Regions from separate parts of the Pseudomonas sp. 1L-C-7-B-C1 genome, predicted to be linked through region 1. Evidence: predicted binding sites of a transcription regulator. Region 1 holds the regulator's gene; each other region holds the start of a gene.

Region 1 (9,608 bases):
GAAATTGACCGGCCCAGGCTCCACGTCGTACTGCGCCGCGACCTGCTGCCAGAACCCTTCGTCCCGAGCCTGTTCATCCGCCAAATCCGTTATTGCGTATGCAGTGCTGTTCATCACGCGGCTCGCTTTTATCAATGGACGTTTAGTTGAAGCGTATCGGGGCTTTTGAGGGACCTGGACGCAAAGGCTCGCGAGGTCGGGTGCGCAGGGGGTCCAGCAGTGCCGAGAGACCGTTGTGATCAATCTCGTGCATGAGTGCCAGCAGGCTGCCCAGTTCCCCGGCGGGAAATCCCTGGCGGGCGAACCAGTTCAGGTAGTCCCCAGGCAGATCTGCCAGCAACCGACCTTGATACTTGCCGAACGGCATGTCGCGGGTGACCAACAGCTTGAGTTTTTCTGGATTCATTCAGAAACCGCTTATCCGTTCGAGTGAACCTGAAAGATACGTGCATTCTGCAATTGCTCAAACACACAGATCATGCATAAAGCGCGGCGCAACTGTCGCTTGATATTGTTAACCCATTGAAAAATATAGTTATTTCCTGCCGTAAAAAGCTGGCATGCACAATGCAATATCCCCTCTATCGAGTGTTTCATTAACTAAACCTTTGATAAACCTGCCAGAAAGGAACCGCAAAATGTCGGATATCAACAAAGAAGCCATCTCTATTCTGAATGACTTGATCGAGACCAGCATTGACGGTGAGAAAGGTTTTCACACTGCCGCTGAAGACGCCAAGAACCCGGAAATCAAGGCTTACCTGCTTTCGCGTTCTTCCGGCTGCAAGACTTCCGTCGCCGAACTTCAGGCTGAAGTCCGTGCTCTGGGCGGTAACCCAGAAGATTCGTCCAGCATCGCTGGCGGCGCACACCGTCTTTGGGTCAACCTGAAAAGCGCTTTGAGCGGCAAGAACGACGAAGCGGTCCTGAACGAAGTCGAAAGGGGCGAAGACCAAGCCCTGAAGGCTTACAAAAAAGCCGCACAGGAAGCGACTGAGAAGAAACTGCCAGTCAATGTGACCACCCTGATCCAGCGTCAGCTGCAGGGCGTGCAAGCGAACCACGACAAGGTCAAAGCCCTGCGTGACACCGTTCGTGCTGCCAACAAGTAATTTGCAGTAGGTTCGAAAAAACGCCAGCCAGTCTGGCGTTTTTTTATGTCTGCAGTTCGGTGGAAGGCGGGTCGTACGCTCCGACTTCTACCCGATTTCTGCCATTTCTTTTGGCGCGGTACAGAGCCCGGTCAGCGGCTTGAAACAGCGCCCCTGGCAAGTCGTGGGTCACCGGCAGATGCGTGGCGACGCCGATGCTCACGGTGATGGGCGCTGTGTCATTGGCGAACGGCGGCAGCGCTTCGATTGCCAGACGCAGCTTTTCTGCGATAACGCAGGCACCTGCCTTGTCGGTCTCCGGTAGCACTACCATGAATTCCTCACCGCCGTAGCGCGCGGCCAGGTCACCCGGCCTGCGAATGCTGGCAGCCAGCGTCTGGGCAACACTGCGCAAGGCGACGTCGCCGCCATGATGCCCATGGCGGTCATTGAACGCCTTGAAGTGGTCTACGTCGATCATCAGGAGTGCCAAAGGTCGCCCTGACCGTATTCCGCGCGCCCATTCCTGGGCGAGCGCCTGATCCAGCTTGCGGCGATTGGCCAAACCCGTCAGCCCATCAGTGGACGCCAGGCCAGCCAGTTCGCGCTCGGCGTTCTGGCGCAGGCGCAGTTGGCGACCCAACAGCCACGACAGCGAAAGGATGCCGATACACAGCAAACCGGTGGCGCCCGCCACAAGCAGGGCATTGCGCTTCCACACGGCGTAGACATCATCTTGGGATTGAGCGACCACGACGATCAATGGCAGATCCCCGACCCGTGAGAACGTGTACAGCCGCTTGGCGCCGTCGAGTTCGGACACGGCGGCAAAGCTGCCGTTGACCTCGTCCAGGATGCGTTTGAAGTTGGGGCGCATACTGAAGTTCTGGCCGACAAAGGTGCGATTGTTTTCATCGGGTTGGCGGGCGAGCAGCACGCCATCTGCGCTGAGCAAGTTGACGGTGCTGGTGGGGCCGATGTCCAGCGTGCGAAACAGCTGGTTAAAATACGACAGGCGCATTGATGCACTGGCGATGCCGACGAACTGGCCGGTGTCGGAGGGGAGACGCCGACTGAAACTGATGCACAGGTCCTTGAAGCCCCAGCGCGACAGGAACGGTCCATCTACCACCAGCGCCAGCGAGCTGCTCTCCCGGTGTTTTTGAAAGCCTGGCCGATCGGAAAAGTTGTCCAGCCGAGGCGTCAGAGAAGTGGAATCGGCGACGATGCGCCCGGTCTCATCGAGCAGCACCAGATCGCCCTTGTAGGGCGCGGCCGTAGCCCGGTCGAACAGCACCAACTGCCGTAACTCCGGCGAAATCGTCATGACATCGGGTCGTCGCCATGCAGCGATCAGGCCCTGAAGAGAGGTGTCGTACAACTCGGCGTTACGCTGCACATCCGCATCGATCAACTGAACCACGTTGTTCGCCGAGCGCACGGCGGCTTCGTTGGCGGTGCCCAGCTCCCGAAACAATAACCAGGTGACGATGGCCAGGATGGCTCCCACCGCCAGGGCGCTGCCCAGCATCAGCATCTTCTCGGACCCTGATCTGATCCCTCGCGCTAATGGAGGCATGGCTGTCAGTGGCATCGATCATCTCTGACGGGGAAGGAAAGCGTCGTGCAGCGGTAAGGCTTATTCGCCTTCGTCAAACTTGTTGTTGATCAGTTCTACCAGCCCGGCCAGGGCGGCATCGGCTTCGTCACCTTCGGTGGCCAGGTGGATCAGGGTGCCCTTGCCGGCGGCGAGCATCATGACGGCCATGATGCTTTTGCCATCGACCATGGTTTCCGGCGTGCGGCCGACCCTGATCTGACACGGGTACTTGCCGGCGACACCCACGAATTTGGCGGCGGCCCGGGCGTGCAGACCCAGCTTGTTGATGATGGTGATTTCTAGAGCGGGCATCGCGAGGGAGGTCCTTTCAGCTTAGGTCGCGGTGGCGGACCTGAACATTCTTGAGCGATTGCTGCAGCACCTGACCCAGACGTTCAGTCAGGTAGACAGAGCGGTGGTGTCCGCCGGTGCAGCCAATGGCAATCGTGACGTAGGCGCGATTGCTGGCGGCGAAGCGCGGCAACCACTTGTTGAGGTACGAAAAGATGTCCTGGAACATTTCCTCGACGTCCGGTTGAGCGGCGAGGTAATCGGCCACCGGCTTGTCGAGGCCCGACTGCTCACGCAGTTCGGGCTTCCAGTACGGGTTCGGCAGGCAGCGCACGTCGAACACCAGATCGGCGTCAACGGGCATGCCACGCTTGAAGCCAAAGGATTCGATGAGGAAGGCAGTGCCCGGCTCGGGTTTGTTCAGCAGGCGCAATTTGAGGATGTCGCGCAACTGATAGAGATTCAGGTGCGTGGTGTCGACCGTCAGATCAGCCAGATCGATGATCGGACCCAGCAGGGTTTTCTCGTCACGGATCGCTTCGGCCAGCGAGCGCGTCGCCGTGCTCAGCGGATGACGGCGACGGGTCTCGGAAAAACGCTTGAGCAGGGTAGGTTCATCTGCATCGAGGAACAGCACGTCGCACTGGATGTGCCGGGCGCGCACCTCGGCGAGCATGCGCGGAAATCGCGTCAGGTGACTGGGCAGGTTGCGTGCGTCGATCGAGACCGCTAGCAGCGGCTCAGCCAGTTCGCTGTTGATCAGCGCGCGTTCGGCCAGCTCCGGTAGCAGGCCGGCAGGCAGATTGTCGACGCAGTAGAAACCGCTGTCTTCAAGGACATCAAGGGCCGTGCTCTTGCCGGAGCCGGAGCGGCCGCTGACGATGATCATGCGCATGGTCAGTGACCGTTCTGGACGTCGAGCACGACGTTGTAGAGCTCTTCGTCGGTTTTGGCGCCGCGCAGGCGCTTACGCGCATCGTCACGGTCGAGCATGCTGGCGATCTGGCGCAGGAGTTCCAGATGAGCATCAGTGGCCGCTTCCGGGACCAGCAGCACAAACAGCAGGTCAACCGGTGCGCCGTCGATGGCGTCGAAATCGATGGGCTTTTCCAGATGGAGTACGGCGCTAACAGGCGTTGAACAGCCCTTCAGCCGACAGTGGGGAATGGCGATGCCATTACCGAATCCGGTGGAACCGAGCTTTTCACGGGCAATGAGGCTTTCAAACACGACCTGCTCATCCAGATCAGGCACTTGCGTGCCGATCATTTTGGCGATGCTTTGGAGTACGGCTTTTTTGCTGCCGCCTGGCACGTTCACGAGTGAACGGCCAGGGGTCAGGATATTTTCAAGTCGGATCATGGGTGGGGAGTGTCAGCGAGCAGTCGCGCCTTGCAGCAGACTTTGCTGTTTTTCCTTATGTTTTTTGAGTTGGCGGTCAAGCTTGTCGGCAAGCAGGTCAATGGCTGCATACATGTCGTCGTGTTCGGCGTTGGCAACCACTTCAGCGCCAGGAACGTGCAAGGTGGCTTCGATTTTCTGCTTGAGCTTCTCGACCTCCATGGTGACCTGCACATTCGTGATCTTGTCAAAGTGGCGCTCCAATCGGGCGAGTTTCTCGCCGATGTAGGTACGCAGAGGTTCAGTCACTTCCAGCTGGTGTCCACTGATGTTGACTTGCATACAGCTTCTCCTTCGTTGCCAGTGCATTAAGAGGCAGGCGTGATGCCTGCCACTGGAACGCTTTGACGTGTGACCTTTACATCAGTCGCTTGCGTTCGCTGGACGGCGAGATCCCGAGGGATTCGCGGTACTTGGCGACTGTGCGACGGGCCACTTGAATGCCTTGTGCTTCCAGTAAACCAGCGATCTTGCTGTCACTCAACGGCTTTTTCTGATTTTCCGCAGCGACCAGTTTTTTGATGATCGCGCGAATCGCCGTGGACGAGCATTCGCCGCCTTCCGAGGTGCTGACGTGGCTGGAAAAGAAATATTTGAGCTCGTAGATCCCGCGCGGCGTGTGCATGAACTTCTGCGTGGTCACCCGGGAAATCGTCGATTCGTGCATGCCAACCGCTTCAGCAATGTCATGCAGAACCAGCGGCTTCATGGCCTCGTCGCCGTACTCCAGAAAGCCGCGCTGGTGTTCGACGATCTGCGTGGCCACCTTCATCAGCGTCTCGTTGCGGCTCTGCAGGCTCTTGATGAACCAGCGCGCCTCTTGCAGTTGATTGCGCATGAACGTGTTGTCGGCACTGGTATCGGCGCGACGCACAAAGCCTGCATATTGCGGATTGACCCGCAGGCGCGGCACGGATTCCTGGTTCAGCTCCACCAACCAGCGCTCGTTGTCCTTGCGCACGATGACGTCAGGTACGACGTATTCGGGTTCGCTGGATTCGATCTGCGAGCCCGGGCGCGGGTTGAGGCTCTGGACCAGCTCGATGACCTGGCGCAGGTCGTCTTCCTTGAGCTTCATGCGGCGCATCAGTTGCGCGTAGTCGCGGCTGCCCAACAGATCGATGTACTCGCTGACCAGCTTCTGCGCTTCTGCCAGCCACTTGGTTTTGGCCGGCAACTGGCGAAGTTGCAGCAGCAGGCATTCGCTCAGGTTGCGAGCGCCGATGCCCGCAGGCTCGAACTGCTGGATGCGGTGCAGAACGGCTTCGATTTCGTCCAGCTCGATATCGAGCTCGGGATCGAACGCGTCGAGCAATTCGTCGAGTGTTTCGTCGAGGTAGCCCTGGTTGTTGATGCAGTCGATCAGGGTCACGGCGATCAGGCGATCGGTGTCCGACATCGGCGCCAGGTTGAGCTGCCAGAGCAGGTGGCTTTGCAGGCTCTCGCCAACGGAGGTGCGGGTGGTGAAATCCCACTCGTCATCATCATTGCTGGGCAGGCTGCTGGCGCTGGTCTGATAGACGTCTTCCCACGCCGTGTCGACCGGCAGTTCGTTGGGGATGCGCTCGTTCCAGTCACCCTCATCCAGATTGTCGACGGTAGGCGCCGACTCCTGATAAGTGGGTTCCTGAACGTCAGCGTTGGGCTTTTGCTCTACGTTATCGGCCAAGGGGTCGGCGTTGTCGAAATCGTCGCCTTCCTCCTGCCGTTCCAGCATCGGGTTCGACTCCAGCGCCTCCTGAATTTCCTGTTGGAGATCCAGCGTCGACAACTGAAGCAAGCGGATTGCCTGTTGCAGCTGAGGTGTCATCGTCAGCTGCTGGCCCATTCTCAAGACTAGCGAAGGTTTCATGGCAGGGCTTAACACCTTATTCGCCGGCGCACTGCGCGCCATTTACTACCAGGGCGCCGAGGGCGCCAACTTAAGCAAATTATATGCCTGAAGCTGGAGGGTTTGCCTAGAGTGTGATGACAATTAAAAAACGAGGTCGGCGATGGCATCCGTTATGGGAGGGCGCACGACCTCATGTCATCACTGCGGTTACAGGCGGAACTCGTGACCCAGATACACTTCCTTGACCAACTGGTTGGCCAGGATGGACTCGGCGTCGCCTTCGGCAATCAGCTGGCCATCGTTGACGATGTAGGCGGTTTCGCAGATATCCAGCGTTTCACGCACGTTGTGGTCAGTGATCAGCACGCCGATCCCTTTGGCCTTGAGGTGGTGAATGATCTGCTTGATGTCGCCTACGGAAATAGGGTCAACACCGGCAAACGGTTCGTCGAGCAGAATGAATTTCGGCGAAGTGGCAAGGGCGCGTGCAATTTCCACACGGCGGCGTTCACCGCCCGACAGGCTCATGCCCAGGTTGTCGCGGATGTGGGTGATGTGGAATTCCTGCAGCAGGCTTTCCAGCTCTTTGCGGCGGGCCGCGCGATCAAGCTCCTTGCGGGTCTCGAGGATCGCCATGATGTTGTCCGAGACGGAGAGCTTGCGAAAGATCGACGCTTCCTGTGGCAGGTAGCCAATACCGGCACGGGCGCGGCCATGCATCGGCTGGTGGCTGACGTCCTGGTCGTCGATCAGCACGCGACCCTGATCCGCCTGAACCAGGCCGACGATCATGTAGAAGCAGGTGGTCTTGCCAGCGCCGTTGGGGCCGAGCAGGCCTACGATCTGGCCGCTCTCGATGGACAGGCTGACGTCACGTACGACCTGGCGGCTTTTATAGGCTTTGGCCAGGTGTTGGGCTTTCAGCGTTGCCATTACTGGGCCTTCTGCTGGTCGGTTTTCTTTTTCGGCTGGATGACCATGTCGATGCGAGGGCGTGGTGCGGTGACCTTGGTGCCGTTGGCGCGGCCGGCGTTCACGACCTGCTTGACGGTGTCATAGACAATTTTCTCGCCTTCGGACGTGTTGCCGTCGTTGACCACTTTGGCTTTGTCGATCAGCACGATGCGGTTCTGCGCCGCGAAGTATTGAATAGTGACACCCCAGGCCTGAACGATCGGCTTGTCCACCGATGGCTTCTGCTCGTAGTAGGCCAGGTTGCCCACGGACGTGAACACGTCCACGTCGCCTTGCGGTGTGCGGGTGATGGTCACAGTGTTGCCGGTGATCTTCATCGTGCCCTGGGTGATGATGACATTGCCTTTGTAAGTGGCGATGCCTTGCTTGTCGTCCAGCTGCGCGTCATCCGACTGGATGTGGATGGGTTGATCGCGATCCGTCGGCAGAGACCAGGCGCTCGCGCTTCCCAGTGCTGCGCTCAGGCCGAGCAAAAAAGGAAGGGTTTTAACGAGCCTCATACTGTCCTCTTACGTTGGATAGCAGGTTCATCCTGCTTTCTTTCAGATACGCTTTCATACCCGTGCCGGTCGTTACACCGCCAAGGCCGTCGATTCTAACGGGTTGGGCAGTCTCCGCATATTGCTTCTGCGGGAATACAGTCATGCGGCTGCTGGTGATGATAGTGGTGCGGTTCTTTTCGTCGGTGCGGTTGATGCGCACCGAGTCGATCAGCTCGACGTGATCACCGCCCGGCGACACCTCGGCACGAACGCTCTGTACATGCCAGGGGAAGGTCGAACCTCGATACATCTGCAGCACCGGCGTAGTCATCAGGGTGACGTCGGTGGCTTTCAGGTGCTCGACCTTGTCGGCGGTCATGTCGTACTGCATGGTCCCGTCGGGCAGGTACTGAATGCTGTGGGCGTTGGTCGCATAGTAATCGACAGCGCTTTCATCCACGGCAGCCTTGGGTTGATCGAGGAAGCTTTCCGGACTGATGTTCCAGTAGCCGACCGCTGCCAGCAGCAGAGCCAGCACCCCGAACAGCAGAAATGTTCGAAACTTTTTGCTCAGCATAAATGCACTTCTATAGGTAGGCGGCGTGAGCCGCTTCGAGGTTACCCTGAGCTTTCAGGATCAACTCGCAGAATTCGCGGGCAGCGCCTTCGCCGCCACGTGCCTGGGTGGTGCCATGGGCATGCTCGCGGACGAAGCCGGCAGCGTTGGCAACCGCCATGCCCAGACCGACCCGGCGAATGACCGGCAGATCAGGCAAATCGTCACCCAGATACGCGACCTGCTCGTAGCTTAGATTCAGTTGCTGCAAAAGCTCATCAAGGACCACGAGTTTGTCTTCGCGGCCCTGATAAAGATGTGCGATGCCGAGGTTCTTCGCCCGCCGCTCAACCACGGGGGTCTTGCGTCCGCTGATGATGGCGGTGGTAACGCCCGAGTTGATGAGCATCTTGATGCCCTGGCCATCGAGCGTGTTGAACGTCTTGAATTCGCTACCGTCTTCGAGGAAATACAGGCGCCCATCGGTGAGCACGCCATCGACATCGAAGATCGCCAGTTTGATGTTCTTGCCGCGTTGCATCAGGTCATTCATATCGGCGCTCATTTACATGACTCCTGCGCGGAGCAGGTCTTGAAGGTTGAACGCGCCAACAGGGCGATCGTTCTCGTCGACCACGATGAGTGCGCCGATCTTGTTGTCTTCCATGATTTTCAAGGCTTCGGCCGCAAGCATCTCCGGGCGCACGGTCTTGCCGTGGACGGTCATCACTTCATCGATGCTGGCCTGGCGTATGTCGATCGGGCGATCCAGGGTGCGACGCAAATCACCGTCCGTGAAGATACCGGCAAGGCGGCCATCGCTCTCGACGATGGCAGTCATGCCCAGCCCCTTGCGGGTCATTTCCATCAGCGAATCGCGAAGCGGCGTGCCCCGTGCAACCTGCGGGAGGTCGACGCCAGTGTGCATGACATGCTCGACCTTCAACAGCAGCCGGCGACCCAGCGCACCGCCCGGGTGGGAAAAGGCGAAGTCTTCGGCGGTGAAGCCTCTGGCGTCCAGCAGCGCAACGGCCAGGGCGTCGCCCATGACCAGCGCCGCCGTGGTGGAGGAGGTGGGCGCCAGATTCAGCGGGCAGGCTTCTTTTTCGACCCGCGCATTGAGGTTGACGTCTGCGGCCCTGGCCAGCGTTGACTCCGGGTTGCCGGTCAGGCTGATCATCTTGATGCCCAGGCGCTTGATCAACGGCAGCAATGTGACGATCTCGGCTGTCGTACCCGAATTGGACAGGGCCAGGATGATGTCAGCGCTGGTGATCATGCCCATGTCGCCGTGGCTGGCCTCGGCCGGGTGCACGAAAAACGAAGGGGTGCCGGTGCTGGCGAGGGTGGCGGCGATCTTCTTGCCGATATGCCCTGA
Region 2 (9,608 bases), on a different contig from region 1:
ACGCCGACATGGGCGCTCATGAACGTGACCTGGGTCTGCTGGTCCGCCGCCATATTGACGCGAATGTCCAGACGGCCCAGTTCAGCGGGCTCCAGCTGGATATCCGCCTGCTTGAGGTTCTGGCTCGACAGATACATCACGCGGTTGACCACGCCTTCTGTCCACCCTCCCTGATTCATCGCCAGCGGCTGATTGAGCAGCGGCGCGGCCGGAGCCGAGGTGTTTTTTGCTTGAGCGGCCTGTGACAACGCAGCCAGACGATCGGCAAAGTTGTCCATGCGCGTATCGCTGGCGGCACCTTTCACGTCTTTCAGGCCGTCAGCCAGCAGGCCGCTGAACGCTTTGTCGCCGCCGCCTTCGGTCGTGCTCTTGTCCACAGCCTGGTCGCCCAGCGCCGCCAGGTTACTGGCCAGCAACTGCGAAGGATCGGCGTTCGGGTCCTGCTTGCCGCCACCCTTGCCGTCTTTGCCGTCGCCATGCACGCCGTTGTTCTGCGCTGTCTGTTGCGCCTTGTTTTCCAGGGCGACTTGCACGGCGGTCAAGCCTTCCAGCGGATCCGCGGAAGGATCGAAACCGTCATCTGCAACGTCGGTTGCATCCGTTGGCGCCTGCACAGCCGGCGGCGGGATCACCGGCAACGGCAGCGTGCCCGCGAGCAGCGTCGGATCAACCGCGGGTTCCACAGCCACGGGCTCTTGCACAGGCGAGGTGACCGCCAATATCGGGTCCGCTACAGGGTCTACCGGCGGCGAGTCGGCCAGCGCCGGGTCGTGCGCATCGTCAGTGCCGTCATTCTTGTCGTCAGCCTGACCCTGGCCCGTGCCCGCGTCGTCATCGGCCTTGCCGTTCACCGCTTTGGCAGGCAAGCCATTGCCGTTATCGGCAACGGTCTTGTCGGCGGCGGCAGACGTATGGCTGGCGGCGGGCTTGTCGTCGGCTGCCGAACTCTTGGCGCTTGCCGGCTTCGGCGCCGGATTATCCGCGCTGTGGGACTTGGACGGCGCTTGCCTGGCGAACACGTCGGAGAAGCTGGAAGTGTTGTGCTTGACGGGGTCCGGCGCCTTTGCCGGGGCGTTGTTCCCGGCTTTCTGGGCTTTGGCCGCTGTCAAAGCCGTCAATAAGGGGTTGGTGGCGAGGGCCATGTGAATCTCCGCAAGAGCACAATTGCAGAGAGACAAAGCAAATGGCGGGCCAAGTACTGTGAGAGGCTGGAGTGAGGGAGCGCGTCAGACCAACGGGCAGGCTAAGAGACCGAGCCTGGAGCCCAGTCAGGGAGCCAACTCAGTGATTGGCATGGCAGCGTTCAAGCTCACGTTCGAAAATTGCCCGGACCACGAAAAATTCGTCCCTGATCTGGGACACCAGCGAACGGATCTGCGCGTCATCCGCTGCCACCATGCCGCGCCCCTGCTCTTCAAGTTGCAGACACAGCTCGGACAAATGTGTAGCGCCCATGTTGCCGGTGCTGCCTTTGAAGCTGTGGGCCATCAGGCCAAGGCGTTGCAAAGACGCCGTCGCAGACGTCGTGAAGGTAGGGTCGCGCAGCAGCAGGGTCATGTCGTTGACGCGAAGGGTGGAATCGGAAATGAACACCTTCAGCAGCGCCGGGTATTCAGCTTCCATCACGTCACGCAGCGTGCTGAGCACGTTGAAGTCCACAGGGTTATTCGACACTTGTTCACTCCTTGATCAAGACGCGCGGATTATGCCAGACCCTCCCAGACAAATTCCACGCTGGCCGTCCGGCCATCATCGGTCCACTGACAACGATCGCTGAGTTGCCGGACCAGCGCAAGGCCGCGCCCGGACAACTGGGTGACCGCAGGCGGCAGCGCCAGCACGCGATCGGAATCAAAACCCGCACCACTGTCCTGCACTCGCACCGTCAGGCAACCACCCTCGCCATTCGGGACGATCTGGAAATCAATGCGAATGAAGCCGTCCTGGAGACGATCGAGGCGTTCGGCGCGTTGCTGGTAGTAACGCCCAAAACCTTCGGCATCGCGTTTCAACGCCGAGTCCAGCCCGAGCACGCCATGTTCCAGCGCATTGCTGTACAGCTCCGAGAGCACGATATACAGCTCGCTGCTCTGCATGCGCAAGCCGTGCACTTCTTGCAGCAGCTGCAGCAGATACGGCAGCGGGTTGAAGCGCTTGAGTGTTGCCGCGCGGTACTCGAACGAAGCGGACCAATCCAGCGGACTGGAATCGCCGCTGTCGGTATAAATGACCGAGGGTGGGCCGAGCAAGTCAGGCTCGGTGAAGGCCACTTCGACCATGCTCACATCGTCCCGCGCCTGCCCGCGAAACCGCGCCAGGGCCCACTGCACTTCTTCGATCAGCAGCACCGGGTTGCGGTTGCTCACCAGCACGTTCTGCAGGCGTCGGGCGCCGAACAGTTCGCCGTCCTGGCCGGTACTGTCAACCACGCCGTCGGACAGCAGAAACACCCGGTCCCCCGGCCCGAAGGGATACACCTGGGTATTGTCGTCAAAGCTGCCGGCGCTCAGCACACCGAGGGGCACGTTCGACGAAATCAGCGGCGTATGCGGCCGGCCGTCACCATGTAGCAGGTAACCATCCGGCAGGCCGCCGTTCCAGACCTCAACCAGTTGCTGTTTGAAGTTCAGGCACAGCAGCGCCGCGCAGCAGAACATGTCCACCGGGAGGATGCGTTTGAGTTTGGCATTCATTTCTCGCAGGGTTTCGGGCAAGCCGTATCCCTTTGCGGTCATGCCGTAGAACACTTCGGCCAGCGGCATCGCCCCCACCGCTGCCGGCAAACCGTGGCCGGTGAAGTCCCCCAGCAGCAGGTGCATGTTGCCGGACGGCGACCACGCGGCCAGCAGGAGGTCGCCGTTAAACAGCGCGTAAGGCGACTGCAGGTAACGGATGTTGCGCGAACTCAGGCACCCGGAGTGGGCGATCTGGTCGAACACCGCCTTGGCCACACGTTGCTCGTTGAGCAGGTATTTATGGTGGCGAGTGATCAGGTCGCGTTGGTGCAAGACAGTTTCCTGCAGCACGCGCAGGCGGTTCATGGCGTTGATCTTGGCGGCCAGCACCACTTGGTTATAGGGCTTGGCAATGAAGTCGTCTCCCCCGGCGTCGAGGCAACGGGCGAGGTCTTCGCCTTCCGTCAGCGACGTCAGGAAGATGATCGGCACGAGCGCGTCACCGGCGAGGGTCTTGATCTGGCGCGCGGCTTCGAAGCCGTCCATGACCGGCATCATGGCGTCCATCAGCACCAGTTGCGGCCGCCGCCGGTCGAACAGCCCGACGGCGTCGGCGCCGTCGCTGGCGGTCAGAACGTCATGGCCCTGCCGGCTGACGATGGCGGACAGGAGCATGCGGTCGCTGACGTTGTCATCGGCGATGAGCACCGTCAGGCGATCGGAGGCAGATGGCATCATCAGGCGATTTTGAAGAGTTTGGAGAAATTGGAGATGCTGAGGATTTTGTATACATCGGCGTTGCAGTTGACCAGTTGGATATCGGCTCTGTCGCCGCCGGCGTGGTCACGGAGCAGCAACAGCATGCCGAGCGCGGAGCTGTCGAGGTAGTGGGTGTCTTTCAGGTCGACCTTGTAGCGGCTGGCCTGTTTTTCTTTCGGTTCGTAGGCGCCGCGAAAATCCTGGTGCGTCGAAAAGTCGAAGCGTCCTTTGATGGTGATGGTCAGTTCTTGGCCATCGGCGGAGCGTTCGGAGGTTACTGACATTGGCAAATTCCTTGTATGAAACAGCGCCAGACGCTTGAGTTTTAGCAGCCCTTGTGAGGCGTGGCAAATCGTTAGCTTTTACTTGGCTTTCAGGATCGAGAGCACCAGTTGACCGCAGCTCTCAAGATCAAGGGCGTCTGCCTGGGGGCAGACTGTTTCGCCTTCGGCGAGTTACTTGGAAAAGCACCCCAAGTAACCAAAGGTGCTTGCTCTCGGTTTGGTTCCTCCTTCGTCGGAATACCCTCACTCCGACGACGCTCCGTGGGCCCGCGCCGAACGGACATCCATGTCCTGACGGCGCTCTCGCGGCATCCATGCCGCTCGGCCCACTCCGCGTCGTCTGCGTTCAGCCTGCACCCAAGTCGCGATTGGCGGTGTTTGGGCTTTCTGTGTACGAAAATCAAAAACAGATCAAAAGCAGATCAAAAGCTTCCCGGCTAAAGCCAGCCCTACGGTTAGAGCCACAGCCAATCCCGCAGGATGCATGCAATGCCTTAGTGGGACCGGCTTCAGCCGGGAAGAGGCCGGTTTGGTCGCCATCAGTTTTGCAGTGTGTCTTCCGACGCCTTCCCGGCTAAAGCCGGTCCCACTATGTAGTCATCATCACCATTTTCGTTGCCTTTGCCTTTGCTTTTGCTCTTCAAACGCAAAAGGTCCAGACACCTCAGAACGCGACTTGGGTGCAGGCCGAGCGCAGGTTTTGCGCAGTGGGCCGAGCCGCATGGATGCGGCGAGAGCGCCGTCAGGACATGGATGTCCGTTCGGCGCGGGCCCACGGAGCAAGACCGGAGCGAGGGAACCCGACGAAGTCGGGCCAAACCAGGAGCAGGCACCCTTGGTTACTTGGGGTGCTTTTCCAAGTAACTCGCCGAAGGCGAAACGTCTGCCCTTAGGCAGACGCTCTTGATCTTAAGGATCTTGATCTTGATCTTGGTCTCAAGCTCTTAAAATTGCTCAGTCCGGGGCAACCGCTGAACCAACTCATCCAGCAGTTTCTGCTCGCGTTTATCTTCCAGCGCACGCGCCTCATCGATATACCGCTGCACCAACTTGCGCAGCCCCTCCACCCGCGCATAGGCCTTCTGCCACTCATCGCGCGCCTTGTTCAGATTATTCTGATGCCACGCCAGGCTCTGACGCTGCTGCGCCACCGCCGTCTCCAACTGATTGAGAAAGCGCTGATAATTCATCAGCCACTGGCCCGACACCCCATGGGCGCCCTTGTCGATCCACTGCTGCTGATAATCAGACCGAAACTTATCCAGCTCACCCAACTTGGTTTCGGCCAGCCGCACCTGACCCTGAAAATGCCCCAGGCGCTGCACGGCGGCCTTCTCGACCTTCTCGGCCATCTCGACCACCGGCGCGAGACGGCCTGCGCGACTGACTGCCATGACCGATTAACCGCCGGCCTGAGGATTGAAGATCTTCGCCAACTGCTCCTCGCTGCTCTGCATGCTCTCGTTCTCCTGCAAGCCCTGGCGCAGATACTTCACCAACTGCGGCTGCAGCGAAATTGCCAGGTCAGTCTCGCGATCCCCGCCGGCCACGTACGCGCCGACGCTGATCAGATCACGGCTCTGCTGGTACCGCGACCACAACTGCTTGAAATACTGGGCCTGAACCATGTGCTGCGGATCGACCACGGACGGCATCACCCGGCTGATCGACGCTTCGATATCAATGGCCGGGTAATGACCCTCTTCGGCCAGTCGCCGCGACAGCACGATATGGCCGTCGAGCACGCCTCGGGCCGAGTCGGCAATCGGGTCCTGCTGGTCGTCGCCTTCGGACAAAACCGTGTAGAACGCCGTGATCGAGCCACCGCCCGCCTCGGCATTACCGGCGCGCTCCACCAGCTTGGGCAGCTTGGCGAACACGGACGGCGGATAACCCTTGGTCGCCGGCGGTTCGCCGATGGCCAGGGCGATTTCCCGCTGGGCCTGGGCGAAACGCGTCAGCGAATCCATCAGTAACAGGACGTTCTTGCCCTTGTCGCGAAAATACTCGGCGATGCGCGTGCAATACATCGCGGCGCGCAAACGCATCAACGGCGCATCATCCGCCGGAGACGCCACGACGACCGAACGCTTGAGGCCCTCCTCGCCCAGGCTGTGCTCGATGAATTCCTTCACCTCGCGACCCCGTTCGCCGATCAGCCCGACGACGATAATGTCGGCCTCGGTGAAGCGGGTCATCATCCCCAGCAGGACGCTCTTGCCGACGCCGGTACCGGCAAACAGGCCCAGACGCTGACCGCGTCCGACCGTCAATAAACCGTTGATGCAACGAATACCCACGTCCAGCGGCTGGCTGATCGGGTTGCGTTTGAGGGGGTTGATGGTCGGGCCGTCCATCGGCACCCAGTCTTCGGCTTTCATGCCGCCCTTGCCGTCGAGGGGGCGACCGGCGCCGTCGAGAACGCGGCCGAGCATGGTCATGCCCATCGGCAGACGGCCGGTGTCCGGCAGCGGCACGACACGGGCGCCCGGCGCGATGCCGGAGACGCTGCCGACCGGCATCAGGAACACCTTGCCGCCGGAGAAGCCCATGACCTCGGCTTCAACCTCGACCGGGTGATGACTGCCGTCGTTGATCACCATGCAACGGCTGCCCATGGCCGCGCGCAGGCCCTCGGCTTCGAGGGTCAGGCCGACCATGCGCAGCAGCCGTCCTTCGACGATCGGCTGCGCCGGCAACGAGATCGCGTCGGGATAGGTGCTCAGGCGTTTGGCGAAACTGGTGCGTTCAAGGCGCATCGACAGCACCCAGCGGGTAAGTGGTTTTCTCGGCGCTCTGGAGCGCCTCTTCCAGTTCGATGGTCACATCGGGCGGCGCCGGGTGCAGGGCCTGCTCGTGCAACTGATCGAACATTTTGCCAAGGGCCTGACTGATGCGCGCCTCGACGGTGGCGTCGATGCGGCTGTGCTCGCTCTCGACCCGGCAACCACCCGGCTGGAGCGTTTCGTCCTCGAGAATGCGCCAGGTCTCCTCGTGACGCTCGCGCATGGCTTTGACCAGCGCGAAGTCCTGCGGGTTGACCAGAATGCGCACGTTGGCCGCGCCCATCGGCAGCAGCCGCAAGGCTTCGCGCAGCACCGTGCCGATCTGGCTGGAGTCGGTTTTCAATTCGCGCTGGATGACCTGGCGGACCACATGTTCGACCAGCGACACCATCGATTTCTCGATCTGCGCGTCCTGGTCGGCGATCGGTTCGAACAGATGCCCCATCAGGACTTCCATGCTGTCGAGCTTGGCCGCCAGCGCCACTTCCGCTTCCTGACGAACCTTGAGCTGGGTGCTGTGGAAACCCTCTTTTTCGCCGATGGCAAACCCCTCGTTGTAGGCGTCCTGACGGATGCTTTCCAACTCTTCCAGGGTCATGGGCTGGACTTCTTCCAGCGGCACTTCTTCGCTCTCGGCGAGCTCGGCCTCCTCGACCACCGGTTCCGGCTCGGGGACTTCCACGTGCGGGTCAAAGCTGGGCAAGGCCCAGACGTCGATCCCGCGCAAATCCTGTGCCCGGATGAGCTCACTGGGTGCTGCTTTATCGGAGCTGGACATCAACGGCACCTACGCTTAAATCATTTCCTCGCCACCCTTGCCGCCAAGAACGATCTCCCCGGCCTCCGCCATACGACGGGCAATGGTGAGAATTTCCTTCTGGGCGCCTTCGACATCGCTGACGCGAACCGGGCCTTTGGCTTCCAGGTCGTCGCGCAGCAGTTCGGCGGCACGTTTGGACATATTCTTGAAAATCTTCTCTTTGATGGCGTCGTCCGAGCCCTTCAGTGCCAGTACCAGCACGTCGGAGGAGACTTCGCGCAGCAAGGCCTGGATACCACGGTCGTCGACATCGGACAGGTTGTTGAAGACAAACATGAGGTCTTCGATCTGCGTCGACAGGTCTTCGTCCACTTCGCGGATCGAGTCCATGAGCTGGCCTTCTATCGAGCTGTCGAGGAAGTTCATGATATCCGCCGCACGCTTGATACCACCCAGGGTAGTACGCGACGTGTTGGCGTTCCCCGAGAACTGCTTCTCCAGAATCTGGTTCAATTCTTTCAGCGCCGCCGGCTGTACGGTGTTCAGCGACGACACGCGCAGGATGATGTCCAGGCGCACCTTGTGGTCGAAATGGCTCAGCACTTCACCGGCCTGATCGGCGTCCAGGTACGCGACGACGATGGCCTGGATCTGCGGGTGCTCGAAACGGATGACGTCGGCCACCGCGCGGGGTTCCATCCACTTCAGGCTGTCGAGACCGCTGGTGTTGCCGCCCAGCAGAATCCGGTCGATCAGGCCGTTGGCCTTGTCCTCGCCCAGTGCCTGGGTGAGCATCTTGCGGATGTAGCCGTCCGAGCCGATGCCGACGCCGGTCTGATCGCCGACCACGTCGACGAACTCGCTCATCACCTGCTCGACCTGCTCGCGGTGCACGTTGCGCATCTGCGCCATGGCCACGCCGACCCGTTGAACCTCTTTAGGGCCCATGTGGCGCAATACCTGAGCGGCGTCCGTCTCACCCAGGGTGAGGAGCAGAATCGCGGCTTTATCCACGCGGGTCAGTTTGACTGCAGCAGCTCTATCACTCATCAGCGTTGATCCACTCTTTGACGACCTGGGCTACACGCGCCGGGTCCTCGGCCACAAGGCTCTTGATTGCGTTGAGCTGTGCGTCATAGCCCTCGGTAGGGCTCGGCAACAGAATACTTTGCGGACCGCCCAGACTGACGCGGTCGTTTGCCAATTCACCGTCCATCCCGATCATGCCGCCCAGCTCGGAGTCGCTGTCGCCGGCCTTGCCCTGAGGATTGGTGATGCCCTTCAACACCGGACGCAATACACCAAACACCAGCACCAGGATAAAGAGCACGCCCATGGCCTGTTTGACGATGTCCCAGAACCACGGCTGCGAGTAGAACGGAATGTCCGGGATCACTTCGCCGCGATCGGTGGAGAACGGCACGTTGATCACGCTGACGCTGTCGCCACGGCTGGCATCGAAGCCGACGGCGTCCTGCACCAGACGGGTGAAGCGCGCCAGTTGATCGGCGGTCCACGGGACCATCGTCGTTTCGCCGTTGGCCGGGTTGACCTTGACCTGATCATCGACCACCACCGCAACCGACAGGCGATTGACCTTGCCCTGCTGCTGCTTGGTGTGGCTGATGGAACGGTCGAGCTCGAAGTTCTTGGTCGACTGGTTACGCTTGTCGGCCGGGTACGGCGCCAGCATCGGCTGACCGGTCGCCGGGTCCATGATCTGTTGACCGTTGGCGTCCAGCAGCGGTTGGCCCGGTGCGATGGCGCCTGCGGCACCGGCAGCACCCGCGGCGGCGTTCTGTGGCGCAGTTGCCGGGCCTGGCGGCTGGTTGCTCAGCGCACCGGGTACACCTTGCGGGCCGCTGCCGCTGGAGCGTTGTTCGTTGACCGTCTGCTCGCTGCGCAGAGCAGGGGTGTCCGGGTTGAAGCTTTCGGCGGTGGATTCAACAGCGCTGAAATCAACGTCTGCCGACACTTCGGCCTTGTAGCGGTCATTGCCCAGCACAGGCTGCAGAATGTTCTGCACACGCTGGGTGAGCATGCTTTCCATGCGGCGGGTGTAGTCGAATTGCTTGCCGGCCATGGACAGCTCGGAATTCTCAGCCTGATCGGACAGCAGGTTGCCCTTCTGATCGACGACAGAAATCTGCGACTTGTTCAGTTCCGGGACGCTGGTGGCGACCAGGTTCATGATCGCCAGCACCTGACCCGGCTCCAGCGAACGACCGGCATACAGCTCGACCAGAATGGAAGCGCTGGGCTTGCGATCGTCACGCACAAACACCGAGCTCTTCGGAATCGCCAGGTGAACGCGAGCGCCCTTGACGTTATTGAGGCTGGAGAT
Region 3 (9,608 bases), on a different contig from region 1:
TTCGGCAGCGAGCAAAGCAAGGAAGTAGGCTCGACCGCCCTGGCGTCCCTCACCCATCAAGGGTTGCATGGCGTTCTGGCCATCGGGAGCCGTGATCCGCAGCATTACAAAAGCTCGGTCGGCACGCTGTTTCTCAGTTACATCGCCGACGTGCTCAGCCGTCTGCTGCCCCGCTTCACCAACTCGCTGCGTTCGGTTCGCTAGTCATGGAAGGGCAACTGGACGCCTACTGCACGCACCTGCGCAGTGAGCGCCAAGTGTCGAGCCATACGCTTGAAGCCTATCGCCGCGACCTGAACAAGGTCCTGGCGTTCTGCGAAAAGCAGCACATCGACAGCTGGAAAGCGCTGGATATTCAGGCCATGCGCAGCCTTGTCGCGCGCCTCCACCAGCAGGACCAATCCTCGCGCAGCCTGGCCAGACTGCTGTCAGCCGTTCGCGGCTTCTATCACTACCTCAACCGCGAAGGCCTTTGCGATCACGATCCGGCCAATGGCCTGTCACCGCCCAAGGGCGAGCGTCGCCTGCCGAAAACGCTTGATGCCGACCGAGCCCTGCAACTGCTTGAAGGCGGCGTCGAAGACGATTTCCTGGCCCGGCGCGATCAGGCCATCCTCGAGCTTTTCTATTCGTCAGGCCTGCGCCTGTCCGAGTTGACCGGACTGAACTGTGCAGACCTGGATCTGGCGGACGGTCTCGTGCAGGTCCTCGGCAAAGGCAGCAAAACTCGCGTTTTACCGGTCGGCAAAAAGGCCCGGGAAGCGCTGGAGGAATGGCTCAAGCAGCGGGCGCTGGCCAATCCACAGGACGATGCTGTGTTCGTCAGCCAGCAGGGCCGGCGCCTCGGGCCGCGATCGATCCAGCTGCGGGTCAAGGCCGCTGGCGAACGCGAGTTGGGCCAGAATCTGCACCCACATATGCTTCGCCATTCATTCGCCAGTCACTTGCTGGAGTCGTCCCAGGACCTGCGCGCCGTGCAGGAGCTGCTGGGTCACGCCGACATCGCCACCACTCAGATCTACACCCACCTGGATTTCCAGCATCTGGCCACGGTGTACGACAGCGCCCATCCACGGGCCAAGCGCAAAGGTAACGCCGACAATGAGCATTAAGCTGATCACCTTCGATCTGGACGACACGCTGTGGGAAACCGCACCGGCGATTGTCAGTGCCGAAGCCAAGCTGCGTGAGTGGCTGGCTGCCAACGCGCCAAAGCTAGGGCCGGTTCCGGTCGAGCATCTGTGGGAAATCCGCTCGCGACTCATCGAAGAGGATCCGACGTTCAAGCACCGGATCAGTGCGTTGCGCCGTACGGTGCTGTTTCACGCCCTGGCGGACGCTGGCTACAGTCAGGCCGAAGCCCACGAGCTGGCGGACCAGAGCTTTGAAGTATTCCTTCAAGGGCGGCACCAGTTGGACATCTTCCCTGAAGTGGTGCCGACACTGGAAATCCTGACCAAGTCTTACACGCTGGGTGTCGTGACCAACGGCAATGCGGACGTTCGACGCCTGGGCCTGGCCGATTATTTCGCCTTCGCTCTGTGCGCCGAGGACCTGGGTATCGGCAAACCAGACCCTGCTCCCTTCGTTGAAGCGCTGAAACGCGGCAATGCCGATGCCAGTCAGGCCGTGCATGTCGGCGACCACCCCGGTGACGACATCGCCGGTGCTCAGCAGGCCGGCATGCGGGCGATCTGGTACAACCCCGCTGGCAAAGTCTGGGAGGCTGAAAGAGCGCCGGATGCCGAGATCAGCAGCCTGACGCAATTGCCCGAGGTGCTGGCGCGCTGGGGTTGATCCGGGTCTCCCCCGGTATGAATGCCGGCTTTTGCGTCGGCAACCCGGATCGCAGGCAATAAAAAACCCGCAGCGACAGCGGGTTTTTCATCAAGCGCACAACCGGCCTTTAGATAGGACGGCTGCCGTACTTGTTATCAGGCTTCTTGGGCGGATCGGCGACCACATTGGCCTCCACTTCCACAACCTTGCCACCGCGAGCGAGGAATTCTTCCATCGCGCGAGCCAGAGCATCACGCTCTTTGTTCTTGGCTTCCACGCTCGGCAATTCGTCTACCGAGACGGCGGCCTTGGCCTTGCCCTTGGCCGGAGTCGCAGAGACTTCAGCGCTGTCGTCGACCTCCACTACATCTTCATCGGAAGCCGCAGCGAGCCCCTCGCCGCCCTCCTCGTCTTCCAGCTCGTCTTCCAGACCTTCTTCGATGTCGTCGTCGCTCATGTTCTACCTCATGACTTGCGCAAGCAGATTAGTTATAGCCCAGCCGGGCTTGATTTCTTGGACAGCCGGAAAAAATTCAACTACCGCAGACTCTCAGCGGTCGTGTCCCTCACCTTGAAGCGTGGCGAGGACTCTACGGGCTCCGCCTGCATCGCGGTGCTCGCCCAGATAAATACCTTGCCATGTGCCCAACGCCAGCCGTCCATTTGTAACCGGCAATGTCAGCTGGCAGCCAAGCAGACTGGCTTTGAAGTGCGCAGGCAGATCGTCGGGTCCTTCGTCGTCATGCTCGTAACCGTCGCGCCCCTGAGGCACCAGACGGTTGAAGAACCGCTCGAAATCGCGACGTACCGCCGGATCGGCGTTCTCGTTGACGGTCAACGAGGCCGAGGTGTGTTGCAGCCAGACATGCAGCAGGCCAATGCGGCATTCGCGTAATTCGCGAAGGCCCGCAACGATCTCGTCAGTCACCAGATGGAAACCACGAGGCCTTGCCCGCAGCGTGATCAAGGTCTGTTGCCACATACCGTTCTCCGCCCTTCGGCGCGCATTCTAACGCGCTGGAAAAAAAAACAAAGTGCGTAATGAGCGACGATTTTTACGGGCGCAGGACAAGGGCATTTATGCCCTCTCAAGCGTCCGGAATCGCCAGGTTTGGCCGAGCATTGCAGCGGATGTCCCTGCCTGGAACACCCGCCCCCTGTGCGGACATCCCTATCGACAAACCCCAGACAAAAAAATGCCCGGAGACCCGGGCATTTTTTCATGCGTGGATTACAAGTTGTAGCCACGTTCGTTGTGTTGCGCCAGATCCAGGCCGACCGCTTCTTCTTCTTCGGTGACACGCAGGCCCATGACCATGTCGAGCACCTTGAGGATGATGAAGGTCACGATCGCGGTGTAGATGACCGTGAAGCCGACGCCTTTGCACTGGATCCAGACTTGTGCCGCGATGTCGGTCACAGTGCCGAAGCCGCCCAGCGAAGGGGCTGCAAACACGCCGGTCAGGATCGCGCCAAGGATACCGCCGATACCGTGAACGCCGAACGCATCCAGGGAGTCGTCGTAGCCCAGTTTGCGTTTCAGGCTGGTGGCGCAGAAGAAGCAGACCACGCCTGCCGCCAGACCGATGATCAGGCCGCCCATTGGGCCCACAGTACCGGCAGCCGGAGTCACAGCAACCAGACCGGCAACCACACCCGAGGCAATGCCCAGCGCGCTTGGCTTACCGTGGGTCAGCCATTCGGCGAACATCCAGCCCAGCGCTGCAGCAGCGGTGGCGATCTGGGTGACCAGCATGGCCATACCGGCGGTGCCGTTGGCCGCAGCTGCGGAACCTGCGTTGAAGCCGAACCAGCCCACCCAGAGCATGGCCGCACCTACCAGGGTGTAACCCAGATTGTGCGGGGCCATCGGAGTGGTCGGGAAACCTTTACGCTTGCCGAGTACCAGGCACGCCACCAGGCCAGCCACACCGGCGTTGATGTGAACAACGGTGCCGCCCGCGAAGTCGAGAACGCCCCAGTCCCACAACAGACCGCCGACGCCACTCCAGACCATGTGCGCAATCGGCGCGTAAACCAGGGTGAACCAGATCGCCATGAAGATCAGCATCGCGGAGAACTTCATGCGTTCTGCGAAGGCGCCGACGATCAGGGCCGGGGTGATGATGGCGAAAGTCATCTGGAAGGTCACGAAAACGGCTTCCGGGAACAGTGCCGCAGGGCCAGTGATGCTTGCCGGGGTGATGCCTGCCAGGAACGCCTTCGACAGACCGCCGACGAAGGAGTTGAAGTTGACGACGTTGGCTTCCATCCCGGTGGTGTCGAAGGCCATGCTGTAGCCGTAGACGACCCACAGAATGCTGATCAGGCCAGTAATGGCGAAGCACTGCATCATCACGGAAAGAATGTTTTTCGAGCGGACCATGCCGCCGTAGAACAGCGCCAGACCCGGGATGGTCATGAACAGCACCAGCGCGGTGGAGGTCAGCATCCAGGCGGTGTCGCCGGAATTGAGTACGGGGGCTGCCACTTCGTCTGCCGCCATGGCCAAGCCAGGGGTTACGAGGGACAACAGGGCTCCTAGCCCTGCGAATTGACGCAGAGTCATATTGTTTTCTCCTGGGGCGTTGGGGTTTGGCGGCTTAGATTGCGTCGGTATCGGTTTCGCCGGTACGGATGCGGATGGCCTGTTCCAGATTGACCACGAAGATCTTGCCGTCACCGATCTTGCCGGTGTTGGCCGCTTTGGTTATCGCTTCGATAACGCGGTCCAGATCCTTGTCGTCGATCGCAACATCGATCTTCACCTTGGGGAGGAAGTCGACTACATACTCCGCACCGCGATACAGCTCGGTGTGGCCTTTCTGACGTCCGAAGCCTTTGACTTCAGTAACCGTGATGCCCTGCACGCCGATTTCGGACAGCGACTCGCGTACGTCGTCCAGCTTGAACGGCTTGATGATGGCAGTGACTAGCTTCATGAAACTTTCTCCCGAATTGGTGGACTTGCCCCAGGAAAACAAACCCGACTCAAGTCTAAGCGCAGTGTCTGGCTTTGTAACGCGTCGTGTCCGCAAGAGACCTGACCAACTCCAGAAAACCGCTTCTGACGAAACATTCCCCGCTCCGCCTGCCGCACTGCATTCGTCACAGCGACTGCATCAGTGCATGGGTTACAAGCCACTAAGCAGAAAGCTTGCCATCTCATCGATCGGCGTGAATTTCGGCACTTGAACCGTTAATTCACGCTTCAGCGTAGTCGTCGATTGCCATCGCCGCACAACAACGGTGCGCGCGTGCCCGAGGGGATGCGCGAAAAGCGTGCAGAGCGTTGCGCGTGGCGGACGGTCGAAAGCTGCGTGCTACAATCGCGTCCTCTGATTCTGGAGTTTCATCATGCTCGCCCCTAAAGCCTTTCTCGACGCCCTGAGCGGCCACGCGTCCCGCCTGTTCAACGGCGAAACCCCGGTTCCCCGCAGCGAATTCGAAACCCAGTTCAAGGCGCTGCTGCAGAGCGGTTTTAGCAAGCTGGATTTGGTCAGCAGGGAAGAATTCGACAGCCAGATGATCGTCCTCGCCCGTACCCGCGCGCGTCTTGAGGCACTGGAAGCGAAGATGGCGGAGATGGAAGCGCAGTTGGCGACGCAGCCGAAAGCGCCGGGGGCTGAGCCACAGGGTTGAGCGTTTAACCCTGCGGGTGCTCAGGCGCAGTGCGCAATGCGCTGAACCTGGGCTTTGATGGCTTCACCTCGCTCGATCTCTGCTTGGCGCAGGTCACAGGTGAGCTGCAAATTCAGCCAGAATTCCGGGGTGGTTTCGAAGTCCCAGAGCACTGGCTCTCGCCCGCCTCAAGCCGGTTCTCCACAGCCAGCGCTATGTCAGCCGGCTTCCGACAGTCCATCCCTGCATTTTCAGATCGGTCCTACATATTTCCTGAGCGCGAATTGATATTTTCCCGCCGCTCACGACTTCTCACTTCATCTCCTGGGTGCTAACTCGCACGATTTTGCTGGCGTCGGTTCCTGCTGAATCATTTTCAGCACGCAGACCACTTTGCAGCTAATCGGATATTCCAGCATGGACGCTTGTGCCCGGTTCACATCAGCCTCCATGGCTTGAATTTGGACTTCGCAGAGACCTGACAGATGCCTTCGATCTACACGCTCAAGCCAAGATTTCAGAATGCGCTCCGACCTTGGGTGAGGCGCCTTTTCGATCACGGAGTCACCGCCAATCAGACGACTGTGGTGGCCGCTGCGGGCTCAGTCCTGGTAGGCACTTTGGTCGCCGTTTTCGCTTCACACCTTTGGGTGTTCATCCTCGTACCCATCTGGATGGTGGTGAGAATGGCGCTCAACGCGATGGATGGAATGCTGGCCCGGGAGTTTGGCCAGCAGAGTGAAATGGGCGCTTACCTGAATGAACTGTGCGACCTGCTCGCAGACAGCGCACTCATCCTGCCCTTCCTGCTCATACCTGATGTGAGCCTGACGCTGACGCTGCTGGCCACACTCCTTGCGTGGCTCAGTGAATACGCCGGCGTAATGGGTCCGATGGTCGGCTCGACACGCCGCTACGACGGCCCCATGGGCAAAAGCGATCGTGCATTCATATTTGGTGCGCTAGCCACATCCATCGCGCTGGGCTGGCGAGACGCCGGATGGATTAACGCGGTGCTGGTTCTGGTGAGCGCATTGCTCTGCTACACAGTGTTCAACCGAGTGCGCGCAGGGCTCAGGCATGGGAAGGAGTGCCCTCCTTCCGCCTAAGCATGATGCGGTGCGCGAAGTTCGGACTTGCGCATTCACCTCCGCGATAGCGTTGCGCCTCTGTATCGATAGGGGCCAGCGTCCGATACGCCAAGGAAGGCAGTACTTCTCGTGCACCTCAGTCACGAGCAGCCCACTTAGCATAAGGAAGTCCCGTGCTCGAATCTCTGATCGCAAGGTTAATCACCGGCGCAGCGCGTACCCTGACCGGCGCCCGCAGCCTGTGGGTAGGCTGCACGCCACATCCGGAGCAACGTATCTATTTCGCTAATCACAGCAGCCACGGCGACTTCGTACTGCTCTGGGCTTCGCTACCCTTAGCCCTTCGCGACGCCACCCGGCCAGTGGCAGGCTCCGATTACTGGCAGACCAATCCTGTACGCCGCTACCTCATCAACCGCGTGTTCAAGGGCGTATCAGTAAACCGCGATCGCACGGCTGCCACGGATAACCCGTTAAAAGGCATGCAAGACGCGTTGGAAAATGGGGACTCACTGATCATATTCCCCGAAGGCACCCGCAACCTGGGGCAAGAGGTGCTGCCGTTCAAAAGCGGGATCTATCATTTAGCCAAGTGTTACCCGCAGGTGCAGATCGTTCCGGTATGGATTACCAACCTTAACCGAGTGATGCCCAAAGGCCGCGTGATCCCGCTCCCCCTGCTGTGTACGACGACCTTTGGCAAGCCACTCGGGATTGAACCCGAAGAAGATAAAAGTCTGTTCCTTGAACGTAGCCGGGCAGCACTGATGGCACTGAACCCGGAAAACCAAAGCTCATGAACAAGCAGACCCTCACACTCTTTGCCGGAATCGGCGCGCTTCTGCTGGTGGCTTCGCTCATCGCTTTTATCCTCAAGCGTGCGACTGGCAGCGAATCAAGCGCTGTAGTAGACAACCTCAACGCCCGAATCAATGCCTGGTGGGGCATGGTCCTCGTCATAGGAATGGCATTCTGGCTGGGGACCACCGCCGTCATCGTGCTGTTTTATGCGGTGTCCTTCTATGCACTGCGCGAATTCCTCACACTGACCCCAACCCGCGGCAGCGACTACCTGGCGCTGCTGGCGGCGTTTTACGTGGCTCTGCCGCTGCAATATCTGCTGATTTATATCAAGTGGTATGGGCTGTTCTCGATATTGATTCCTGTGTACGGATTTCTGCTATTGCCTATCCTCTCGACGCTAGCGGGGGATAGCGTCCGCTTTCTGGAACGCGCGTCTAAAGTGCAGTGGGGGTTGATGATCGCGGTGTATTGCGTGTCTTCGGTGCCTGCGTTGCTCACGCTGGACATTCCAGGCTATGAAGGCCGAAATCTTCTGCTCATCGCGTATCTGGTGATCGTCGTACAGTTGTCAGACGTGCTTCAGTACGTGTGTGGAAAATTGTGGGGCAAGCGCAAGATTGCGCCGAATCTGTCACCGTCAAAGACCGTTGAAGGCTTCGTCGGAGGTGTCCTGCTCGCCTCACTGATCGGCGCCGCGTTATGGTGGATCACGCCGTTTAATCCCTGGCAGTCATTTCTCATCGCGCTGCTAATCAATCTACTTGGTTTTGCGGGAGGTCTCGTGATGTCGGCGATCAAGCGAGACCGTGGCGTGAAAGATTGGGGCCATATGATTGAAGGCCACGGCGGCATGCTCGACCGTTTGGACTCAGTCTGTTTCGCAGCGCCGATTTTCTTTCACTTGGTACGGTATGGCTGGACTTGAATCCCGGCCGGATGATGGCGCTGGCATTCGAAACTTCTACCCATGCTTGAGGGGTCAGGTGCCCACTGCTGGGCAGCCTTGAGCAGGTGACGAGCATAATAATTATCAAATTCGCCCTTTTTGACGAACTGAAAACCGTGACGAGTATAAAACCGATTTGAAGCGCTTTCTTTCAGAGCCCCAACATACAATCTAGCGACGCCGCATCCGCTTCCATGAAGATCTGACGAAGGACAATCGAGCCTATTCCTGATCCTTGTGCGCTTGGCTTGATGTAAAGGTGATCGAGCAACAACCCGTCGATACGCGGCTTGACCACGACAAAACCCACCCGCTCGCCGGAAACCTCAACGTGGCGGGTAAATTCGGGAGAAAAACCTTCCCGGAAACGCTCCCGAGCACGCACGGGATCGAAGCGACCAATGCGCTTAAGGCTCTCACGCATGGCGTCAATCCGGAGGGCAACAAGCGCTTCGAAGTCACCGGCTCCCGCTATGGCGAAGGTGACCAAAGTGCCTGCAGTGGACATGGGTTCGAGAGATTCTTCGGTCAGAATTTCCTCAGAATGTACAGGCTGCACTCCAGTCCTGGTCATGATCCACCTCCAGTCGATTCATACACATGCCGTAGAACATGCACGGGGCCAAGCTTCAGAGCAATGACTATCCTTCAGCTCGCCGCAGGAAGCGGTGCTGCCTTCAAGGAAAGACATGTCCCTCGCGATCGTTCTGAGCCGTGCACAGGTTGGCGTTGAAGCCCCTGCCGTGACCGTTGAAACCCATCTCGCCAACGGGCTGCCCAGTCTGACGCTGGTGGGTCTGCCAGAGGGCGCGGTGAAGGAGAGTAAGGATCGGGTGCGCAGTGCGATCCTCAACTGTCGGCTGGAATTCCCGGCGCGGCGGATCACCCTGAATCTCGCCCCTGCCGATTTGCCCAAGGACGGCGGACGCTTCGATGTCGCCATCGCACTTGGCTTGCTGGCCGCCAGCGCGCAGGTGCCGACGCTTGCGTTGGAGGGCATCGAATGTCTGGGGGAACTGGCGTTATCGGGTGCGATTCGGCCCGTGCAGGGCGTGCTCCCCGCGGCGCTTGCTGCGCGGGAAGCAGGGCATACGCTGATCGTGCCGGCAGTGAATGCCGAGGAAGCGTGTCTGGCGTCAGGCCTGAAGGTAATCGCGGTCAGTCATCTGCTCGAGCTGGTGTCACACTTGAATGGGCACACGGTTATCCCGCCCTATAAATCCAACGGCCTGATTCTGCAGACGCAGCCGTATCCCGACTTGAGTGAGGTGCAAGGCCAGACCGCTGCCAAACGCGCGTTGCTGGTGGCCGCGGCCGGCGCGCATAACCTGCTTTTCAGCGGTCCCCCCGGCACCGGTAAAACGCTG

What was found. The regulator sigma-54, encoded in region 1, starts transcription at its own class of promoters, with help from an activator protein. The targets are predictions, from matches to a motif close to ANTGGCATNNANNTTGCTNT.
Region 2: the regulator sigma-54 is predicted to act here: its motif matches at 1,177-1,196, upstream of AC0Z8Z_RS21720 (flagellar hook-length control protein FliK).
Region 3: the regulator sigma-54 is predicted to act here: its motif matches at 4,925-4,944, upstream of glnK (P-II family nitrogen regulator).

What each region holds. Positions count from the first base shown of each region.
Region 1 covers NZ_JBXAWH010000001.1:465,754-475,361, reverse strand. Annotated here, with positions in the region: gene AC0Z8Z_RS02165 (aminotransferase class V-fold PLP-dependent enzyme) at 1-114, opposite strand, end outside; gene AC0Z8Z_RS02160 (DUF3820 family protein) at 143-406, opposite strand; gene AC0Z8Z_RS02155 (PA2169 family four-helix-bundle protein) at 639-1,112, shown strand; gene AC0Z8Z_RS02150 (sensor domain-containing diguanylate cyclase) at 1,156-2,685, opposite strand; gene AC0Z8Z_RS02145 (HPr family phosphocarrier protein) at 2,731-3,003, opposite strand; gene rapZ (RNase adapter RapZ) at 3,020-3,877, opposite strand; gene ptsN (PTS IIA-like nitrogen regulatory protein PtsN) at 3,880-4,344, opposite strand; gene hpf (ribosome hibernation-promoting factor, HPF/YfiA family) at 4,357-4,665, opposite strand; gene AC0Z8Z_RS02125 (RNA polymerase factor sigma-54) at 4,742-6,235, opposite strand; gene lptB (LPS export ABC transporter ATP-binding protein) at 6,425-7,150, opposite strand; gene lptA (lipopolysaccharide transport periplasmic protein LptA) at 7,150-7,692, opposite strand; gene lptC (LPS export ABC transporter periplasmic protein LptC) at 7,679-8,251, opposite strand; gene kdsC (3-deoxy-manno-octulosonate-8-phosphatase KdsC) at 8,262-8,795, opposite strand; gene AC0Z8Z_RS02100 (KpsF/GutQ family sugar-phosphate isomerase) at 8,796-9,608, opposite strand, start outside.
Region 2 covers NZ_JBXAWH010000015.1:24,923-34,530, forward strand. Annotated here, with positions in the region: gene AC0Z8Z_RS21720 (flagellar hook-length control protein FliK) at 1-1,142, opposite strand, end outside; gene AC0Z8Z_RS21725 (Hpt domain-containing protein) at 1,282-1,674, opposite strand; gene AC0Z8Z_RS21730 (ATP-binding SpoIIE family protein phosphatase) at 1,704-3,410, opposite strand; gene AC0Z8Z_RS21735 (STAS domain-containing protein) at 3,413-3,718, opposite strand; gene fliJ (flagellar export protein FliJ) at 4,663-5,112, opposite strand; gene fliI (flagellar protein export ATPase FliI) at 5,119-6,477, opposite strand; gene fliH (flagellar assembly protein FliH) at 6,467-7,282, opposite strand; gene fliG (flagellar motor switch protein FliG) at 7,298-8,314, opposite strand; gene fliF (flagellar basal-body MS-ring/collar protein FliF) at 8,307-9,608, opposite strand, start outside.
Region 3 covers NZ_JBXAWH010000013.1:201,603-211,210, forward strand. Annotated here, with positions in the region: gene AC0Z8Z_RS20455 (DUF484 family protein) at 1-204, shown strand, start outside; gene xerC (tyrosine recombinase XerC) at 207-1,112, shown strand; gene AC0Z8Z_RS20465 (HAD family hydrolase) at 1,102-1,797, shown strand; gene AC0Z8Z_RS20470 (hypothetical protein) at 1,907-2,236, opposite strand; gene AC0Z8Z_RS20475 (secondary thiamine-phosphate synthase enzyme YjbQ) at 2,330-2,761, opposite strand; gene AC0Z8Z_RS20480 (ammonium transporter) at 3,011-4,348, opposite strand; gene glnK (P-II family nitrogen regulator) at 4,383-4,721, opposite strand; gene AC0Z8Z_RS20490 (accessory factor UbiK family protein) at 5,137-5,421, shown strand; partial or broken gene AC0Z8Z_RS20495 (addiction module antidote protein, HigA family) at 5,442-5,558, opposite strand; gene AC0Z8Z_RS20500 (CDP-alcohol phosphatidyltransferase family protein) at 5,886-6,509, shown strand; gene AC0Z8Z_RS20505 (lysophospholipid acyltransferase family protein) at 6,665-7,291, shown strand; gene AC0Z8Z_RS20510 (phosphatidate cytidylyltransferase) at 7,288-8,220, shown strand; partial or broken gene AC0Z8Z_RS20515 (GNAT family N-acetyltransferase) at 8,193-8,749, opposite strand; gene AC0Z8Z_RS20520 (YifB family Mg chelatase-like AAA ATPase) at 8,931-9,608, shown strand, end outside.